Regions from separate parts of the Porcipelethomonas ammoniilytica genome, predicted to be linked through region 2. Evidence: predicted binding sites of a transcription regulator. Region 2 holds the regulator's gene; each other region holds the start of a gene.
What was found. Region 2 encodes Rex, which represses fermentation and respiration genes when NADH is low (regulators of the CRP and FNR family bind a similar motif). Its sites were predicted from a motif close to ATTGTTAANNNNTTAACAAT; they were not measured.

Region 1: the regulator Rex is predicted to act here: its motif matches at 2,552-2,571, upstream of OCV67_RS06995 (phosphoglycerate kinase).
Region 3: the regulator Rex is predicted to act here: its motif matches at 2,116-2,135, upstream of OCV67_RS04285 (phosphoenolpyruvate carboxykinase (GTP)).
Region 4: the regulator Rex is predicted to act here: its motif matches at 1,801-1,820, upstream of OCV67_RS02495 ((2Fe-2S) ferredoxin domain-containing protein).

Annotation. Positions count from the first base shown of each region.
Region 1 is NZ_JAOQKH010000006.1:171,359-175,300, reverse strand. It holds gene OCV67_RS07010 (short-chain dehydrogenase) at 1-150, opposite strand, end outside; gene OCV67_RS07005 (hypothetical protein) at 179-451, opposite strand; gene tpiA (triose-phosphate isomerase) at 441-1,217, opposite strand; gene OCV67_RS06995 (phosphoglycerate kinase) at 1,295-2,515, opposite strand; gene OCV67_RS06990 (DegV family protein) at 2,637-3,509, opposite strand; gene OCV67_RS06985 (tRNA (cytidine(34)-2'-O)-methyltransferase) at 3,513-3,942, opposite strand, start outside.
Region 2 is NZ_JAOQKH010000006.1:25,372-29,313, reverse strand. It holds gene OCV67_RS06195 (TraX family protein) at 27-797, shown strand; gene OCV67_RS06190 (DUF6630 family protein) at 810-1,298, shown strand; gene OCV67_RS06185 (NADP-dependent isocitrate dehydrogenase) at 1,320-2,531, shown strand; gene OCV67_RS06180 (redox-sensing transcriptional repressor Rex) at 2,674-3,309, shown strand; gene OCV67_RS06175 (helix-turn-helix domain-containing protein) at 3,549-3,942, shown strand, end outside.
Region 3 is NZ_JAOQKH010000004.1:23,970-27,911, reverse strand. It holds gene OCV67_RS04290 (FeoA family protein) at 1-90, shown strand, start outside; gene OCV67_RS04285 (phosphoenolpyruvate carboxykinase (GTP)) at 169-1,980, opposite strand; gene tsaD (tRNA (adenosine(37)-N6)-threonylcarbamoyltransferase complex transferase subunit TsaD) at 2,791-3,801, opposite strand; gene rimI (ribosomal protein S18-alanine N-acetyltransferase) at 3,782-3,942, opposite strand, start outside.
Region 4 is NZ_JAOQKH010000002.1:191,498-195,439, forward strand. It holds gene OCV67_RS02490 (hypothetical protein) at 1-1,682, shown strand, start outside; gene OCV67_RS02495 ((2Fe-2S) ferredoxin domain-containing protein) at 1,833-2,075, shown strand; gene OCV67_RS02500 ([Fe-Fe] hydrogenase large subunit C-terminal domain-containing protein) at 2,099-3,778, shown strand; gene OCV67_RS02505 (SpoIIE family protein phosphatase) at 3,771-3,942, shown strand, end outside.

The DNA of each region.
Region 1 (3,942 bases), 150 kb from region 2:
CATTTTTATACCATAAAGTTTTTCTCCAAGAGGCAAAATATAATCATCATCAATTGAAATACAATTATATTTTTCAGGTTGGTATTTTGAATATTTTTTAATCCGACTGGAAAAATGTTCAATTATTCCAAATTCATGAGTACAGGGCATACTTCTCTCCTTATATATTAGAAAGTATTCACATAAACCATGGACGTATGTTCCAAATGAAAACCTGATTGCCATTATTAAAGTATTCATCATGATCTACAACTTTTTCAATAACATATCCAAGTCCTGTATAAATAACCGAACCTCCATCGTCAACACCAGTTTCCATACAGAAAATCGGTTCATTTTCATGCTTCATGAGAGAAAAATCAATAATGAAAAATGAAATCCAGACAATCAGACCAATTAGTCCAATTGTCTTTAGGATTCCGATTTTTGTGTTTTTATTATCAGCCTTCAACAGCAGCCTGAACAATAGTATTGAAATCAGCTGCCTTAAGTGAAGCTCCTCCGATAAGACCGCCGTCAACGTTAGGCTTAGAAAGAAGTTCAGCGGCATTGCCTGCGTTCATTGAACCGCCGTACTGAATTGTAACTGCATCAGCAGTTGCCTTATCATAAATCTTTGCAAGAGTCGCACGGATAAATCCGCAAACCTCTTCTGCCTGATCAGCTGTAGCAGTCTTGCCTGTACCGATAGCCCATACTGGTTCGTAAGCGATAACAGTTTTCTTAACGTCCTCAGCAGTAACATCATAAAGATCAAGCTTGATCTGACGTGCAATAACTTCTTCTGTAATATTGCATTCACGTTCCCAGAGAAGCTCGCCTACGCAAACGATCGGCTTAAGACCTGCTGCAAGAGCTGCCTTTGTTCTCTTGTTTACTGTTTCATCTGTTTCGCCGAAATACTGTCTTCTTTCAGAGTGACCTATTACAACATATTCAACACCAAGTTCAACCAGCATATCAGCTGAAATTTCGCCAGTAAATGCACCGCTTTTTTCAAAGTGGACATTTTCTGCGCCGATTTTAACATTTGAACCTGCTGTTGTATTGATAGCTGTTTCAAGGTTTGTGAAAGGTACGCATGCGATTACTTCAACCTTACCGTCAGCATTTGCAACCAGTGGCTTAATAGCTTCAAGAAGCTCCTTAGCTTCCGGTCTTGTTTTATTCATTTTCCAGTTACCGGCAATAATTGCCTTTCTTAGTGACTTGTTCATTACTTAACTCCTTATTATTTAAAAGTTTATTTTTACAGTAAAGAGAACAAGGAAAGCCTTGTTCTCCAATTTAAATCTTATTTATCAGCAATAACGTCAACGCCTGGAAGTACCTTACCTTCGAGGTATTCAAGTGAAGCGCCGCCGCCTGTTGAAATATGGCTCATCTTGTCTGCAAAACCAAGCTGCATAACTGCCGCTGCGGAGTCACCACCGCCGATAATTGTTGTAGCGTCTGTTTCAGCAAGAGCCTTAGCTACAGCGATTGTACCCTTAGCAAGTACAGGGTTTTCAAATACGCCCATAGGACCGTTCCATACAACTGTTTTAGCTGTCTTTGCAGCTTCAGCGAACAGTTCCTGAGTTTTAGGACCAATATCAAGTCCCATTTTGTCAGCAGGAATCTTGTCAGAATCTACATATTCTACTGAAATTTCAGCGTCAATCGGATCAGGGAATGAAGCTGTAACAGCTGTATCAACAGGAAGAAGAAGCTTCTTGCCTAAACTATCAGCCTTTGCCATCATTTCCTTACAGTAGTCAACCTTTTCCATATCAACCAGTGAGCTGCCTACTTCATAGCCCTTAGCCTTTAAAAATGTGTAAGCCATACCGCCGCCGATAATAAGTGTATCGCACTTTTCAAGCAGATTTGAAATTACATTGAGCTTATCAGCAACCTTAGCGCCGCCGAGAATTGCAACGAAAGGTCTTTCAGGAACTTCAACCGCATTGCCTAGGTATTTGATTTCCTTCTGCATAAGGTAACCAACAGCTGTTTCCTTAACAAACTTTGTAACGCCTGCTGTTGAAGCGTGAGCTCTGTGAGCTGAACCAAAAGCGTCCATTACAAATACTTCGCCGTCAACTAAGTCAGCAAGTTCCTTAGCAAGGTTTTCGCCGTTCTTAGTTTCGTCTGCACCTCTGAATCTTGTATTTTCAAGAACAACGATCTCGCCGTCCTTCATTTCAGCAACAGCCTTCTTAGCATTATCGCCTACAACTGTATCGTCCTTAGCGAAAATTACATTTGTATCAACAAGTTCTGCAAGACGCTTTGCAGCCGGAGCCAATGAGAATTTATCTTCCGGACCGTTCTTAGGCTTGCCCAGATGTGAACAAAGAACAACCTTTCCGCCGTCGGCAATAAGCTTTTTAATTGTAGGCAGAGCTGCCTGAATTCTGTTATCGTTTGTGATAACACCGTCCTTGAGAGGAACGTTAAAATCAACTCTTACGAGAACCTTTTTACCTTTTACGTTAATGTCGTCAACTGAAACCTTGTTTAAACCTGCCATGTTAAATAAACATCCTTTCATTTAATACAAAATAATGCTGTTATTATTTTAACAACCATTATTTTTATTTTACACTATTTTCCGGTAATTTGCAATAGTTTTTTTGAAAACATATATTTTTTTACTTGTGACCGCCCTTGATTACAAATCCTACCACATTATGTCCTGCATTACATGCTATAGCAGCGCCGATTTCAACCATATATTCCGGAGGATAGCCGAACTTTTCCGTCATTGCCTGTTCCAGAATCTTAGGAAGAGTTTTATCGCTTCCGCTCACTATAAGATAAGGCGTTTGAGGGGTCATATACTGTTCTGCGTCTGCCAGAAGCTTCGGTATGATATTTTTTTCACCTCTGATTTTTTCAACAACAGTTGATACTCCCCCAACAATTTTTATAAGAGGACGCAGTCCCAGAAGTTCTCCTGCAAAAGCCGCCGCTGTTACACGTCCGGATCTTTTTACATATTTCAGCGTCATAGGAACAAAGTGAACCTCTGCCCTATCCAGCCACTCATGAAGATAATCAATAATCTCATCCGACGTAGCGCCTTTCTGCGCTTTAAGCGCTGCCTGCATTACAGGATAACCGTACACGCCCGTATAATTCTTAGAGTCTACAACATGTATCCTCATTTTCGGACCATCTTTGCTCAGTACCTCTTCCTTGAATGTCTGAGCTGCAGAAAGTGCATTATTATATGTTGCAGAACCGGTTGATGAAATTGTAACATGTATTACATCGGTCCAACCCTCGCTGTAAAGCTCCTTATACACTTCAAGGATCTCATACGCCGTAAGCTGTGAGGTTGTAGGCATTTCCTTTGCATTATCCATCATTTTATAAAATTCCGCATTGGAAAAATCTTGTCTCTCCCTATAAGATACGCCATCCACTGTGACCGGAAAACACATAATTTTTATCCCCAGTCTTTTTTCTTCTTCCTTTGGAATATCGCAGGTAGAATCAGTCAAAATTTTAATTTTCTGCATTATTCAGCCTTCTTTCTGCCATCTATATTTTGTCAGCTGACCTTCTCTTGACAAATCGGGAAAATCCCATTGCCTTAAAACTTCATAAACTGCAATTGCAGCCGAATTTGAAAGGTTCAGACTCCTTAAATCACTGCGCATTGGTATTCTTACACATCTTTCCGGATTTTCATAAAGCAGGTCTTCGTTCAGTCCTTTATCTTCACGTCCAAAAATCAGATACGCATCGTCAGGATAATCAACATCACTGTATACATGCTTTCCTTTTGTGGTAAAGTAATAATACTCTCCTTCATTTTGTTCAAAAAAGTCCTTTAAATTTTCATAGTAATATATATCCAGTTTATCCCAGTAGTCCAGACCGGCTCTTTTAAGATGTTTATCAGTAATTTCAAATCCAAAAGGTTTTATAAGATGAAGCTTTGCGCCTGTT
Region 2 (3,942 bases):
TAATTATTTTCACAATGGGGTAAAATATGGCTATTGATATATCAAACAGACGAGACGGTCCTATACGGCGTATAGCCATCCCTTCGCAAAGAAAAAAAGGCTTGACTTCAGACATTCTAAAACTTATTGCCGTAATTGCAATGGTTATCGACCATATTGCATGGGCGTTCATACCTTTTAACAGCATTGCAGGACAGATCATGCATGTTATCGGACGGCTCACCGCTCCGATAATGTGTTTTATGATTGCGGAGGGCTATTATAAAACCCATAATGTAAAAAAATACGCTCAGAGACTTGGGATATTCGCTCTGATATCTCACATCCCATACACTTATTTTCATACAGGAAAATTTGAAATTATCAGTACTACAAGCGTGATCTTTCCTCTTTTTATGGGACTAATCGCATTAATTGTTCGGGACAATCCTAAATACGAAACTTCTGTAAAAAACATGATAATTCTTCTTATCTGTCTAGTCTCTATGTTCGGCGACTGGGGCGGGATTGCCGTTGTATGGATTTTGATCTTCGGAAGCAGACACTATTCCAGAAAAACTCAAATGCAGTATTTTTGTGTTTCTACAGCAATTATGATCGTTTTGAATATAATATTCAACGCAGTTTACGGCTGCTGGTACAATAATCTGTTTCAACTTGGAATATTTCTTGCAGTCCCGCTACTAATAAACTATAACGGTATAAGACGAAGCGGAAAATCCTATAAGTGGTTTTTCTATATTTTCTATCCGGCACACCTTCTACTGCTTGCCGTAATCAGATACGTTACATTATAAAAGGAGAATTTTATGGGGCTTTTTGAAAGATTGTTTAAAACTGACAAAAATGAAAATGAAAAAAAGGATCTTTCGTACATTTACAAAATTACGGAGCTAATAACTAATAATAATTCCGGCATAATAAATGCATTAAAAGAAAATATTATGAAAAGTGATTCCGACGATGATTGTTGGCTGGGCATGGTTGATTTACTGGACGAAGAAGGTTATGCGTTTGGTATTGATTATAAATGTGAGCTTGAAGATTTTTTATGGGCATTGAAACAGTTAAAAACTTACAGTCTTATCGACATAAACCTTTCTTCGCTAAATCTTAACGAAAATGAAAATGTTGAATCATGGGGTGAAGAAATTAATACCGCTTTAGGCGGCAGAGCATATATTTGTATGATTGATATTGACAGTGACAGCTATGAACTGATTATAGTTAACGCTGATGTATATGAAAAAATTTCACATATTGCGGAAAGCAATGGGCATACAATCGACGATTTATAATTTATCAGGGAGGAAAAAACAATGGCAAAAATTCAAATGAAAACACCGCTGGTCGAAATGGACGGCGACGAAATGACAAGAATCCTTTGGAAATGGATCAAAGAAATTCTTCTCGAACCTTATATCGACCTGAACACAGAGTACTATGATCTTGGTCTTGAGTACAGGGAAAAAACAAAGGATAAGGTTACTTTCGACAGTGCCGAAGCAACTAAAAAATACGGAGTTGCCGTTAAATGTGCAACAATTACTCCGAATGCCGCAAGAATGCCTGAATATAACCTGACAGAAATGTGGAAGTCCCCTAACGGTACGATCAGAGCGATTCTGGACGGTACTGTTTTCAGAACTCCTATTCTTGTAAAGGGCATTACACCGTATATCCCTACATGGACTAATCCTATTACTATTGCTCGTCATGCATACGGCGATGTATATAAAAATACAGAAATGCAGGTTAAAGGCGGCGGTAAGGCTGAACTTGTATTCACAGATAAGAACGGAAATGAAACAAGACAGACTATCCATGAATTTGACGGCGACGGTATCATTCAGGGTCTTCACAATATTGATAAAAGTATTGAAGGTTTTGCAAAGTCATGCTTTAACTATGCTCTTGATACAAAGCAGGACGTATGGTTTGCTACAAAGGATACTATTTCCAAAAAGTACGACCACAGATTTAAAGATATCTTCCAGGAAATCTTTGATGCAGAATATAAGGAAAAATTTGAAGCGGCAGGTATTGAATATTTCTATACCCTCATTGACGACGCAGTTGCAAGAGTTATCCGTTCAAACGGCGGCTACATCTGGGCATGCAAAAATTATGACGGCGACGTTATGTCAGATATGGTATCAACCGCATTCGGAAGTCTTGCAATGATGACCTCTGTTCTGGTTTCTCCTGACGGTGTATATGAATATGAAGCTGCTCACGGAACAGTTCAGAGACATTATTACAAATACTTAAAGGGTGAAGAAACATCTACAAACTCAGTTGCAACAATCTTTGCATGGAGCGGTGCTCTAAGAAAAAGAGGCGAGCTTGACGGTAACAACGAGCTTATGGCTTTTGCCGACAAGCTTGAAAAGGCTACGATTCAGACAATTGAAGACGGAGTTATGACAGGCGATCTGTATCTGCTTTCAAGTCTTGAAAACAAAAAGAAAGTTGATTCAAAAACATTCCTTGAAGAAATCAACAACAGACTTTCTGTACTTATGAAATAAATAAAAAATAAAGATATAATTAACAAATTTCGGCGTCCGCAGCCGTAAAAAGCGGAAACCGCAGCGTATTCCGAATAAAAATGAAATATGCATTCGTCATGAAGAAATATTCGGAATACTGTATGCGGCGGTGGAGATAAATATGTCAAAGTCCTTGGTTTCATCACCGGTAATAAAGCGTTTACCCAGATATTACAGATTTTTAGGGGAACTTGATAGGCAGGGAATTATACGTATTTCCAGCAGGGAGCTTTCAGAACGAATGGGGGTTACAGCGTCTCAGATACGTCAGGATCTAAACTGCTTCGGCGGTTTCGGTCAGCAGGGCTACGGTTATAATGTTAAAGAACTTCATGCCGCAATTGCAGAAATACTAGGTATTAATGCAGGCAACAAAACTATTTTGATAGGCGCCGGAAATTTGGGAAGCGCCATAGCTTCTCATATTGATTTCAACAAAAAAGGATTCCGGCTGATAGGTATTTTTGACAGCAATCCAGAAAAAAACGGACAGATTATTGCTAAAAATACAGTTATGAATATTGTTGAACTGGAAAAATTCTGTAAGAAAAACAATCCGGTCTGCGCCGTTTTGTGTATTCCTAAAAGCGCCGCTGAAGAAATTGTAACCAGACTTATCAACGCCGGCATAAAAGGTTTTTGGAATTTCAGTCATTACGACCTGACCGTCCACAAAGGCATAATAGTAGAAAATGTACATCTTACAGATAGTCTTATGACATTGGCTTACGGACTTAATCATGCAGATGATGAATAATAAGTTTACAGGAGGTATTTCCTCCTGTTTTTTTATGCAATATAGAATAATTTTTGAATAAATGAACTTTATAATAATGGAATTATGCAACTGAAGGTTGCGTAAATGCAAGCTGCAATTGGTTGCTTTGTTAAATGCTTTCATATATAATTTATGATATGGGGTTAAAATCCTATGTTGTTATGGCATGTTGTACTTTATATGACATGTTTTTATATAACTATGAAAGGAGTTGAATTATGAAATTTTCAGAAAAAGTACGTAAACTGCGTATCAGAAAAGGACTTTCTCAGGAAGAACTTGCCGAAAAGCTTGATGTGAGCCGTCAGACTGTATCAAAATGGGAAGCAGGCAGTTCTTTGCCGGAAATTGAAAAGCTTATATTCCTGAGTGATTTTTTTCAGGTTTCAATCGACTATCTGCTGAGAGATAAGCAGATCAATACAAACTTTTCAGAGGATCTGGACAGAATGGTCATTAAGTTTTTAGGATCATCTTATGAAATGGCTGATATTTCCCGTCAGCTTGTAGATATAATGGAAGATGGAATTATTGATGATGCTGAGAGAGTTCAGATGGAAGACATTATCTGTACAATGGATAAGATTTCAGATAATATCGAAAAGATCAGAA
Region 3 (3,942 bases), on a different contig from region 2:
TCGGGAGATCCTGTAGCATATCTTATAAGAGGAGCTGTTATAGCTCTGAGAGGAGAAGATTCTTCTAAAATTATACTTGAAAGCGTTTGAAATTTTTTCGATTTCCCAAAAAAATCTCCTATGGATTTACCATAGGAGATTTTTGCAGTTATTTGATTGATATTTTTATTATTTTGCAAGTCTTTCTTCAAGCTTGTCAAGTTCCTTGATAAGCGCTTCAGGTACCTTACCGCCCTTATCAGCGATATCTTCCTTATAGTATCTGCGCATTTCTGCAATTTCCTTAGTCCAGAGATCCTTATCAACTGCAAGAAGCTTATCCATGATTTCAGGTGTAACCTCGTCTTCGATACCTTCAACGTTGATATCAGTCTTCTTAGGAATATATCCGATAGCTGTTTCATCAGCGTCGATAGTTCCTTCACATCTCTTGATGATCCAGTCGAGTACTCTCATGTTATCGCCGAATCCAGGCCAGATGAAGTTTCCGTTTTCATCCTGCTTGAACCAGTTTACATTGAAAATCTTAGGAGCCTTATCGCCGAGCTTTTCGCCCATTTCGAGCCAGTGTGCCCAGTAATCGCCTACATTGTATCCGATAAACGGTTTCATAGCCATTGGGTCATGTCTCAGTACGCCTACAGCGCCTGTTGCAGCAGCTGTTGTTTCTGAAGATACAGCGGAACCCATGTATGTTCCGTGTGTCCAGTCAAATGACTGATATACCAGCGGAGTTGTTGAAGCACGTCTGCCGCCGAAGATAATAGCTGAAATAGGAACACCTGCCGGATTATCAAATTCAGGTGAAATGCAAGGACAGTTCTTTGCAGGAGCTGTAAATCTTGAGTTTGGATGAGCAAGCTTGTTTCCGTTAGCAGTAAATTCCTTACCGTTAACCTTTTCGCCTTTCCATTCGGTTGCGTTTTCAGGAGGATTCTTGTCAAGACCTTCCCACCAAACTGTATTGTCATCATTATTGATAGCAACGTTTGTGAAAATAGTGTCCTTCATTGTTGAAGCAAGCGCATTGTAGTTAGACTTTTCATTAGTACCGGGAGCAACGCCGAAGAATCCGTTTTCAGGATTGATAGCATAAAGTCTGCCGTCTTCGCCCTGCTTCATCCAAGCGATATCGTCGCCGACTGTAAATACTTCATAGCCGTCCTTTTTATAGCCTTCCGGCGGAATAAGCATAGCAAGGTTTGTCTTACCGCATGCTGATGGGAATGCAGCTGTGATATACTTAACTTCACCGTCAGGCTTCTTAACGCCTAAGATAAGCATATGTTCAGCCATCCAGCCTTCATTCTTGCCCTGATATGAAGCGATTCTGAGTGCAAAGCACTTCTTACCCAGAAGTACATTACCGCCGTAAGCGGAGTTAATTGACCAGATTGCATTATCTTCAGGGAACTGAACGATATATCTCTTTTCAGGATCAACATCAGCCTTTGAATGCAGACCGCGAACGAAATCGTTTGATTCGTCGCCGAGGTTTTCAAAAGCCTGTTTACCCATTCTTGTCATGATATTCATGTTAAGAACAACGTAGATAGAATCAGTAACTTCAACGCCTACCTTAGCGAGAGGAGAGCCGATAGGACCCATTGAGTAAGGGATAACATACATTGTTCTGCCCTTCATAGCACCGTCGTACATAGGTGTCAGCATTGCCTTCATTTCGTCCGGATCCATCCAGTTGTTTGTCGGACCTGCGTCTTCCTTATTCTTGCAGCAGATAAAAGTTCTGTCTTCAACTCTTGCTACGTCGTTTGGAAGAGTTCTGTGGTACAGACATCCCGGAAGCTTTTCCTGATTGAGTTCAATCATTTCGCCTGTTGAGATTGCTTCCGCTTTAAGAGCGTCGATCTGCTCCTTGCTTCCGTCGATCCAAACTACCTTATCAGGCTTTGTAAGGGCTGTCATTTCTTCAACCCATTTTAAAACGTTGGGGTTCTTTGTCAGTGACATGGTAATAATCCTCCTTGATAATTTAACTGCATATTTATTATTGTATGTATTTTTCTGCAATAATGCAGTTATTCTTTAAAAATTTTTGTTTCATTTTTATATTATAATATTTTTTGAAATAGTTGTCAATAGAATTTCCTTTGATTTGTGAAATTTATAACAATTTTCATTGTTTTTTCACAAAGGACAACTGTTTTCCAGTCGTGTACTTTATTTAATCCGCTTTATAACATAACACATTTGTCATTTTCTTTGATTGCCCAAAGAAACAAGTTTCTTTAAAGCTTCTTTTCTTAACTTTCTTGTCTTGCAACAAGAAAGTAACAAAGAAATGCACTTCTTTCTTTGTTCACACCAAAGAAAGAAGCAAAGAAATGTAACGACTGCGCAGCCCTTTTAAACTATCACGCAAGGAACTCTCCCAAAACTGTACTGAGACATGTCTGCAACTTACGTTTTCCTCTTAGTATCGCCCATCTTACTTGGGCGTGAATTTTTGATGTCACGTCTTGCCTTTTATGGGGAGACCTATTAGTTCAGAAACTGTATGACGGATAATGTTTTTCTTTGTTTTACTTTCTTTCACATGAAAGAAAGTAAAATACGTGTTTCTTTGGTTCGTTTCTTGTCACGAGACAAGAAATGAACAAGAAAAAAGAGTTCAATAGACGATTTAAAAGTTTTTGCCAACTTTTTTCAAAATTTTTTTTCAATTCTTTATAAAATTAACTTTGCGAGTCTTTAAAAACTGTTTCAAGTTGCTTTTGCTCGGCATTAAAGTTTTTGCCAAGCTTTTTTCAAAAAGCGGAAAAAAGTAAGTCAGATTTCTTCCAGAGAAAGCGTTGCAACTGCATTAAGACTCTCGTCCCCACGCTGTCCGGCGAGATAGTTATAATACCCCTGACAGGCGATCATTGCTCCATTGTCGCCGCATAGGTTCAAAGGAGGAAGATAAAGCTTCATGTCACGCTCAGCACACGCCTTTTCAAATGCCGCTCTTACTCCGCTGTTTGCAGACACTCCCCCTGCCACGGCAATAGTCTTATATCCCAGCATTTCCGCCGCCGCCATGGTTTTTTCACAGAGTATATCGGATATAGTATACTGAATACCCGCACTTAAGTCGTTCTTATTTATCTCAATACCCTTCTGCTGTGAATTGTGAAGCAGATTTATTACAGCAGTTTTAAGTCCTGAAAAACTGAAATCAAACTCGCTTCCCGTAACCTTTGGACGGGGAAGCTCATAAGCATCCTTGTTTCCAGAAACAGACGCCTTATCTATATGTACTCCGCCGGGATACGGAAATCCCATGGCTCTTGCACATTTGTCAAAGCATTCTCCTGCCGCATCGTCTCTGGTACGTCCCACAACATGGAACTTTGTATAATCCAGTACCTCAACAATGTGAGAATGACCGCCGCTTGCCACCAGACACAAATAAGGCGGTTTAAGGTCCGAATGAGCAATGTAGTTTGCGGCAATATGACCCGATATATGATGCACAGGTACAAGAGGCTTATCCGACGCCATAGCAAGTCCCTTGGCGAAATTTACTCCCACCAAAAGAGCGCCTATCAATCCCGGAGCGTAGGTCACGGCGACTGCGTCAATTTCGTCAAGAGTTTTTCCTGCGTCCTTAAGGGACTTTTTAACAACTCCCAGTATATTCTCGCAATGACGGCGTGAAGCAATTTCAGGTACTACTCCGCCGTATTTTCTGTGTTCCTCGATCTGAGTAGATATGACCGAGGAAAGTATTTTTGTCCCGTTTTCGGAAACTGCCGCCGCAGTTTCGTCACAGGAGCTTTCAATTCCCAGTATAAGCATATTTATCACCTATTTTTTTCATCATCAGAACTCCGTTGTCAACAGGATTTCTGTAGTAGTTTTTTCTGAATCCGTTTTTGATAAAACCATGTTTTTCATAAAAAGACAGTGCAGACTGATTTTTCTCCCTGACTTCCAAAT
Region 4 (3,942 bases), on a different contig from region 2:
TTAACGGATACTTAAAGGATGGTAAATATTATTATCAGATTCCGGAGCTTTCTTCAAGTTATATTTCGATGGATTTGAGTCAGATTATAGAAGAGGCATTCTCAGAAACTGATTCTTTGGTAAACGGTATTGGAAATAAGGAAGACTCGCAGCCAGTAATAAACAATGTTTTTACAAAAATGTCAACCGGTAAGGGTCTTCAGGAAATTATTACAGATGATGAACTTGAAGAGCTTCTTGTAAAATATTTTGATATTGTATTTACAAATATTGATGATGTTAAGCTGAAAAAGAATATTGAATGTGAAGTAAACGGTGTAAAAACTGAATATAATCAATTAGTTGCTGAAATTGATGAAGGCTGTCTTTACAGCATTGCTAAGGATGTTTTAAAGAAGGCTAAGGATGATAAAACAATTATTAAAATTGTTGAATCAACCGGTTCTATGACTAAGGATGATTATCAGTCCGCTGTAGATAAGCTTCTTGGAGAGCTTGGCGAATATAATTTGTCAGGCGGCGACGTAGTTGCTGTAATGAATGTTTATGTTGACAGTAAGGGCGTAATAAAGGGAAGATCTTTTGAAATTGCTGATGAGGAAGACGTAAAGCTTAATTATATGAGTGTTGAGGACAATGATAATAACGCATTTGAAGCAAATATTATCTTTGACGGCGAAGGTCTTAAAATCAGTGGGGACATTACAGAAAAATCAGATAAATCCAGCGGAAAAATAAATGTTACAGCTGTAGGAACAACAGACGGTGATCAGTCTTTTGATATTGAATTTAAGGATATAAAGACTGAAAATAAAGACAAGGGATATTGCAGCGGTGAAATTAATTTGAATCTTTCAGCCTTGGATATGGGTAACATTGCAGTAAATCTCAGTTCAGACGGCAAAAGTCAGGAAATTTCTACTGAAATTAATGTCGGAGGAACAAAGTATGCCAATGTGACTTTGAAATACAGCGACAACAAACCGGAAGAAATCCCTGCTTTCAACGACGCAGAAAAGGTTTATAATTATTCATCAGACGGAGCAGAGCTTCAGCAGTATATTGCCGAAGCGGATATGGAAGGCTTCCTGAAGGGAATCAGCGATGTTATCGGAATAGATCTCAATTCTTTGATGAATGGATACAACGGTACTGTTACAGAACCGATAGTTCCTACAGAACCTGAAAATCCGACTGTAACTGATCCTACAGTTACCGGTACAGCTCCTGAAACTCCTGAGTCAGCATCATACGATTTCAGCAAGATTAAAATTCAGCTTAATGGTAAAGATGTGACTATTCCCGGCAAAATTGACGGTGTTCTCGATAAGGTAAAGGTTGACGTTGATAAAGTTGAAGCAGGCATGGCTGAATACTTTTATTCGGAAGACGGTAATACTGCGGTATATGTTGAAAATTTGACCGAAGCCGCACTTGCCCCAAAGGATTGTACAATTACCGGATTATCTGTTACTGATGAATCGGATATTAAATTAACAATTGACGGTATAGGACCCGGAAGCAATATAAGTGATGCGGTAAGCAAATACGGTTGTAAGCTTGATGATCCTAAAAATGGTTATACTTATATTGAAGATTCAGGTAACGGAGAATTTTACGGGGAAATAACTTTATTTTACAATGACGGAATTATTTATGAAGTTGATGTAGATTTTTATTAATATACTAACTAAAATACAGCAGAAGTTTAATTCTGCTGTATTTTTTATTGGTAGGAAATTTCAGTAATTAAATGATATAAAATCCGTTGACACGCTTTTTACTATATGATATAATGTGATTGTTAACAAATTAACAATAGGAGGTAAAAGATGAATATTTTTGTATGTGTTGGAAGTTCCTGTCATTTAAGCGGTTCTGCAAGAATAGTGGAACTAATGAAAAATGCTGTTGAAAGGAACAATCTTAATGATAAGGTTAAGCTTTCCGGAGCGTTCTGTCTTGGAAAATGTACTGAGGGAGTTTCAGTTAAATTTGACGATGAAATAGTATGCGGCGTTTCGGAGGATAATTTTGACGAAACTTTTCAGAAGTATGTACTTGATAAAATCTGATTATAGAAAGGTTTTGATTTTTTATGAAAGATTATTTGCAGTTAAAAAAGCTTAATTGTAAAAATTGCTATAAATGTATACGTCACTGTCCGGTAAAATCAATCAAATTTTCTGATAATCAGGCTAATATTATTGCTGACGAATGTATTTTATGCGGAACATGTTTTGTAGTCTGTCCCCAGAATGCAAAACAAATACGCAATGATATACATAGAGTAAAAGACGCAATTAAATCAGGCAAAAAAGTTGTTGCCAGTATTGCACCGTCCTTTGCGGCGAATTACAGCGGCGTTAATATCACTTCTATGGAAAAAGCGTTAAAGAAGCTAGGATTTTGTATAGCGGAAGAAACGGCTGTCGGCGCACAGATCGTTACCGGCGAATATGAAAAGATGGTCAATGAAGGTAACAAGAGCATTATTATTTCATCATGCTGTAATTCGGTAAATACGCTTATACAGAAATATTTTCCTACAGCTTTGAAATATCTTGCCGATGTTCTTTCACCTATGCAGGCACACTGCAAAAAGCTTAAAGATGATTATCCTGATTGCTATACCGTATTTATCGGTCCGTGTATTTCCAAAAAGGAAGAAGCTGAAAAATATGCCGGACTGGTAGACACTGTACTTACATTTGAAGAGCTCAGCGAATGGATGGAACAGGAAAATGTAACGTTTGAGTCAGTTGAAGAAGATACTGATGATAAATTTATTACAAGACTTTATCCTACTAACGGCGGTATTTTAAGAACCATGAAGAACCGAAATGAAAAATACAGTTATTTTTCTGTAGACGGCACCGAAAATTGTATAAATGCACTTAAGGATATTATTGACGGTAAATTTGAAAACTGTTTTATAGAAATGTCAGCATGTACTGGAAGCTGCATAGGCGGTCCGGTAATGAACAAGGAAAACAAACTTCCTGTTACTGATTTTATTGCCGTTGACAGATATGCAGGAAAGAACAATTATAATATACCTGATTATGACAGTGAAGAACTGAAAAAAGAATTTAAGAGCGATATTCTTCACAGAGCAATGCCGAGTACACGTATGATCAATGAAATTTTGCATAAAATGGGTAAAACCACTCCTGAACAGGAGCTTAACTGCGGAAGCTGCGGATATGATACATGTCGTGAAAAAGCGATTGCAGTGTACCAGAATAAAGCCGATTTTACAATGTGTCTGCCTTTTTTGAAGGACAAAGCAGAATCATTTTCCGATAAGATAATTAAAAATACTCCTAACGGAATTATTGTGCTCAATGAAGATTTGATCGTTCAGCAGATCAATAATGCCGCATGTGAGATCATGAATATAAAAAATTCTTCGGATATTCTTAATTCTCCGGTTGTAAGAGTACTAAATCCTACAGAATATCTTAATGTTATGGATACAAAAAGAAATGTTCATGATAAAAAGGTATATCTTGCAGAATATGGTAAGTATGTTGAAGAAACTATTATCTATGATCCTGATTACCATATGATAATGAGCATTATGCGAGATATTACTGCTGAAGAAAATGAGCGTGAAAAACGAAATAAGATTACAACCAATACTATTGAAGTTACAGACAAGGTTATTGAAAAGCAAATGAGAACCGTACAGGAAATTGCGTCGCTCCTTGGCGAAACGGTTGCCGAAACCAAGGTTGCGCTGACTAATCTGAAGGAGAGTCTCGGTGATGAATAATCTATGTACTGATGTGGGATATCACAGCTTATATAAGCATGGAGAACAGCTTTGCGGCGATCATGTAGACGTAATTGAAAAAGGCGACGATTATACTGTTCTTGTTCTTGCGGACGGTCTTGGCAGCGGAGTAAAGGCAAGTATTCTTTCAACTCTTACATCAA